Regions from separate parts of the Streptomyces sp. NPDC085460 genome, predicted to be linked through region 1. Evidence: predicted binding sites of a transcription regulator. Region 1 holds the regulator's gene; the other holds the start of a gene.
The links. Region 1 encodes HspR, which represses chaperone genes until heat shock. Its sites were predicted from a motif close to TTGAGNNNNNNNNNCTCAA; they were not measured.
Positions count from the first base shown of each region.

Region 1 (2,386 bases):
TCGAGGAGATCGTCGACCGGCTGATCATCGTCGACCGCAAGGTGGCCTTCGTGCCCGCCCGCAGCGACCGCCAGGTCGCGCTCGAACTGCGCCACGAGGGCCTCGTCCAGTATCTCGTCGGCGTCTTCGAGCAGTTCTGGCTGCACGCGGTCCCGTGGGACGAGGAAGTCCCCTACAGCCCCGCCGTGGACGGCATCGGCGGGGTCCAGCGCTCCATCGCCCGGCTCCTCGTCGAAGGACACGTCGACGAGGCCATCGCCCGCCGCCTCGGGATGAACGTGCGGACCTGCCGGGCCCACATCGCCAAGCTCGCGGCCACCCTGGGCAGCGGGAGCCGGGCGCAGCTCGGCTACCTGATCGCCCGGTCCGGCCTTCTCGAACGGGACGACTGACCACCGTGCACGCACACATCACGCTCGACGGCCCCGCCGGCACCCTCCTCGTCTCCGGGGAGGGACTGCCCTCCGTGGAGCTCGTCCGGACGGCCGGGACCCCGGCCGACGCCCACACGCCCATCGGCACCCGGAAGGGCGGGCTGCTGACGCTCACCGTCGACGGCGCGCCCGCCTCGATCCGCCCGGCCCGGGGCCGGCTGCTGCGGCGCTCGTACCGGGTGGACGTCCGCGCCGGCGGCGTCCGCTACCGGCTCGTGCCCTGCTCGTACGGGGAGAGCCGGCTCAGCCGGGACGGGCGGGCGCTCGGCCTGCTGAGCTCCAGCGGCGACGGGCGGGTGATCGACGAGTGGGACGAGGGCGTCGAGCCCACCCCGCTCGACCTCGCCGTCGGCACCGCGCTGGCCGCCGCCTTCGGCACCGGCGCCTCGCCCTGGTGGGAGACGCTCGGCGACATCATCGGCGAGCTGATCTGAGACGCGCGTGAGGGCCCCTCCCAGGACGGGAGCTGATCTGAGAACGCACGTGAGGGCCCCTCCCCGGCCGGGGAGGGGCCCTCACGTGTGGGTGGCTATTCGCCGCGCTTCGGCGCCGGCCGCCAGACCACCAGCGCGCTCGCCTGCTGCACGTCGGTGTACGGGACCAGGTCGCGCCGGTACGAGGCGTGCACCTGGGCCTCGCGCTGCCGCATCGCGAGGGCCGCGCCCTCGACGGCGGACGAGAGCTCGGCGACGCGGGCCTGGAGCGCCGCGACCTGGTTCTCCAGCTCGATGATGCGCTTGATTCCGGCCAGGTTGATGCCCTCGTCCTGCGACAGCTGCTGCACCTGGCGGAGCAGTTCGATGTCGCGGGCCGAGTAGCGGCGGCCCCGGCCGGCCGTGCGGTCCGGCGAGACCAGGCCGAGGCGGTCGTACTGGCGCAGGGTCTGCGGATGCAGCCCCGACAGCTGGGCCGCCACCGAGATGACGTACACCGGGGTCTCGTCGGTCAGTTCGTACGGATTGCGTCTGCGTCCGTCCACCGCGTCACGCTCCCTTCGCCGCCTGGAACAGCTCCGCCCTGGGGTCCGCGTCGGCGGTCGCCGTCCGGTACTGCTCCAGGGCCTCGCGGGCCTTGTCGTCCAGCTCCCTGGGCACCGCGACCTCCACCGTCACCAGCAGGTCGCCGCGGGTGCCGTCCTTGCGGACCGCGCCCTTGCCGCGGGCGCGCATGGTCCGGCCGTTCGGCGTGCCGGCGGGCAGCTTGAGGGTGACCGGCGGGCCGCCGAGGGTCGGCACCTTGATGTCGCCGCCGAGCGCGGCCTCCGTGTAGGAGACCGGCACGGTGATGGTGAGGTTGTCGTCCTTGCGGCCGAAGACCGGGTGGGCGTCGACGTGCACGACGACGAACAGGTCGCCGTGCGGCCCGCCGCGCTCGCCCGGGGCGCCCTTGCCGCGCAGTCTGATCTTCTGCCCGTCGGAGACGCCCGCCGGGATCCTGACCTGCATGGTCCGCGAGGACTTGGCCCGGCCGGAGCCCTTGCAGATCTCGCAGGGGTTCTCGGCGATCAGGCCGCGGCCCTTGCAGTCCACGCACGGGTCGGTCAGCGAGAAGCCGCCGCCGCTGCCGCGCGAGACCTGGCCGGTGCCGACGCAGGTCGGGCACACCCGGGGGGTGCCGTTCTTGTCGCCGGTGCCCGAACAGGCCGTGCACGGCTGCTGGCTGGACATGCGCAGCGGCACCGTGGCGCCCTCGATGGCCTCGGTGAAGCTGAGCGTCACCTCGGACTCGATGTCCTGGCCGCGGCGGGGCTGGGTGCGGGCACCCGTACCGCCGCCTCGGTTGAACAGTCCGCCGAAGACGTCCCCGATTCCGCCCCCGCCTCCGCCGAAGCCGCCGGCTCCGCCCTGGGCACCGCCGCCGAAGAGGTCCCCCAGGTCGAAGTTGAACGAGCCGCCGCCCGCGGGACCGCCGGCCCTGAAGCCACCGTTCCCGAAGAGGGCGCGCGCCTCGTC
Region 1 covers NZ_JBITTO010000003.1:228,934-231,319, forward strand. Annotated here, with positions in the region: gene ACIGHB_RS08835 (helix-turn-helix transcriptional regulator) at 1-392, shown strand, start outside; gene ACIGHB_RS08840 (hypothetical protein) at 398-868, shown strand; gene ACIGHB_RS08845 (heat shock protein transcriptional repressor HspR) at 964-1,413, opposite strand; gene dnaJ (molecular chaperone DnaJ) at 1,418-2,386, opposite strand, start outside.

Region 2 (2,386 bases), on a different contig from region 1:
GGGCGGCGCCCACGTCCCCGTACTCCAGGCCCGCGAGGACCCGGTCCTCGGCGGACGGGGCGGCCGGGATCCGTTCGGGCGGGACGGCCCCGGCGGGCTCGGCGCGGGCGGTGCGGGCACGGGCGCGCTGGGCGTCGACCAGGCGGCGGGCGGCGATCACCCACAGCCAGCCGCCCGCCTCGCCCCGGCCCCGGTGGCCGCCGGCGGAGCGCCAGACGGTGACGAAGGTGTCCTGGAGGACCTCCCGTACCGTCTCCTCGTCCGGGCAGCGGCGGGCCAGCCGGGCGTACAGCCAGCCGGCGTGCCGGTCGTGGAGCAGCGCCAGCGCCCCGGTGTCGCCGCGGGCGACGGCGCGCAGCAGCGCGGCGTCGTCGGCCGGATCGTCCCCCTCGGGGCGTGACAGTCTCACGTCCTCTCTATCGCGCGGCGGGGCACGCGCGGTTCACGGAGAGGCGGGCCGGATCACGGGGCGGTCGGCGGGCCGCCCTCGGGGAGGGCGTCGAAGACGCGCTGGAGGGCGGCGGGGCGATCGCGGTCGCCCGCGACGACGAGCCGGTGGTCGTGGGTCACGAAGTACTGGAACCCGTCGGCGACCGGCGGCCCGCTCGGGCGCCCAGGCATGCGCGCGTAGGCCGGGTCCTCCAGGGCGGCGCGCAGCTCGGCCAGGCCGTCGGCGCTCATCCGCCCGGAGCGCGCGTCCTTGTCCTTCGACCGGACGGTCCAGCTCCCGTCCTCGTGCACCACGAGCTGGTTGGTCACCCCGGCGAAACCGCCGTTCACGACGACCTCCACGAGGACGGCGCCCGACCGGGGCGCGGCCGTCGACTCCTCCGTGGCGGTGGGAGTCCCCGTACTCCCGGCCGTGGAGGCGCCGGGCCCGGGCGTGGCCCCGGCGCTCGCCGAGCTCCTGTCGCGAGGCCCGTCCGAACGGCCCGGCCCGTCGGCGTCGGCGCACCCGCTCACGCCCACGACGAGCACCGCCACCGCCGCCGGCACCGCACCCCACACCGGGCCGCGCCCGAACCGCCGTTCCACACCACTCCGCATAGGCCGAAGCATGCCCGCCCCCGCGCCCCCGCGCAGCCGGAATCCGGCACGCGCCACCCCGGATCCGGAATCGGGCGCGCGCCACCCCGATCCGGAATCCGGCACGCGCCCCCCGATCCGGATGATCGCTCAGAGCGAACACGGGGCGGGGAACATTCGAGGGCGCAGATGCATTGAGTCGGCATAGCTCAACTTGACTGCCGAAGGGGAGATCATGGCTTCTGAGTCCAAGGCGACCGTGCCGCTCACTCTGCCTGTGCTGCCGCTCGACGACGAGGTCGTGCTGCCCGGGATGGTGGTGCCGCTGGATCTGTCGGACAACGATGTGCGGGCCGCCGTGGAGGCGGCTCAGGCCGCCGCTCGCGGGGCGGGCGGGAAGCCACGGGTGCTGCTGGTGCCGCGCGTGGACGGGACGTACGCCGGGACCGGTGTGCTCGGCATCGTCGAGCAGGTGGGGCGGCTCGCGGACGGTGATCCGGGCGCGCTGATCCGGGGCATCGGACGGGTGCGGATCGGGGCCGGGACGACCGGGCCCGGCGCGGCGCTGTGGGTCGAGGGGAGCGTGGTCGAGGAGACCGTCCCCGAGCCCCTGCCCGGCGCCGTGGCCGAACTGGTCAAGGAGTACAAGGCGCTGGCCACCAGCTGGCTGAAGAAGCGCGGTGCCTGGCAGGTCGTGGACCGCGTCCAGCAGATCGACGGCGTCGGCGCCCTCGCCGACAACTCCGGGTACTCGCCCTTCCTCACCGTCGAGCAGAAGGTCGCCCTCCTGGAGACCGCCGACCCGGTCGCCCGCCTCAGGCTCGCCACCGGCCAGCTCCGCGAGCACCTCGCCGAGCAGGACGTCGCCGAGACCATCGCCAAGGACGTCCAGGAAGGCGTCGACAAGCAGCAGCGCGAGTTCCTGCTCCGCCGCCAGCTCGAAGCCGTCCGCAAGGAACTCCGCGAGCTGAACGGCGAGAAGGACGGCGAGGAGTCCGACGACTACCGCGCCCGCGTGGAGGCCGCAGACCTGCCCGAGGCCGTCCGCGAGGCCGCCCTCAAGGAGGTCGACAAGCTGGAGCGGTCCAGCGACCAGTCGCCCGAGGGCTCCTGGATCCGGACCTGGCTCGACACCGTCCTCGAACTCCCCTGGAACGAGCGGACCGAGGACCGGTACGACATCCAGGGCGCCAAGGCCGTCCTGGACGCCGAGCACGCCGGCCTGGAGGACGTGAAGGAGCGCATCACCGAGTACCTGGCGGTCCGCAAGCGGCGCTCCGAGCGCGGCCTCGGCGTCGTCGGCGGGCGGCGCGGCGGCGCCGTGCTCGCGCTGGTCGGCCCGCCCGGCGTCGGCAAGACC
Region 2 covers NZ_JBITTO010000006.1:136,054-138,439, forward strand. Annotated here, with positions in the region: gene ACIGHB_RS17030 (RNA polymerase sigma factor) at 1-409, opposite strand, end outside; gene ACIGHB_RS17035 (hypothetical protein) at 463-1,047, opposite strand; gene lon (endopeptidase La) at 1,262-2,386, shown strand, end outside.
Region 2: lon (endopeptidase La) is a predicted target of HspR. The motif match lies at 1,221-1,239, and genes of this name have one in related genera.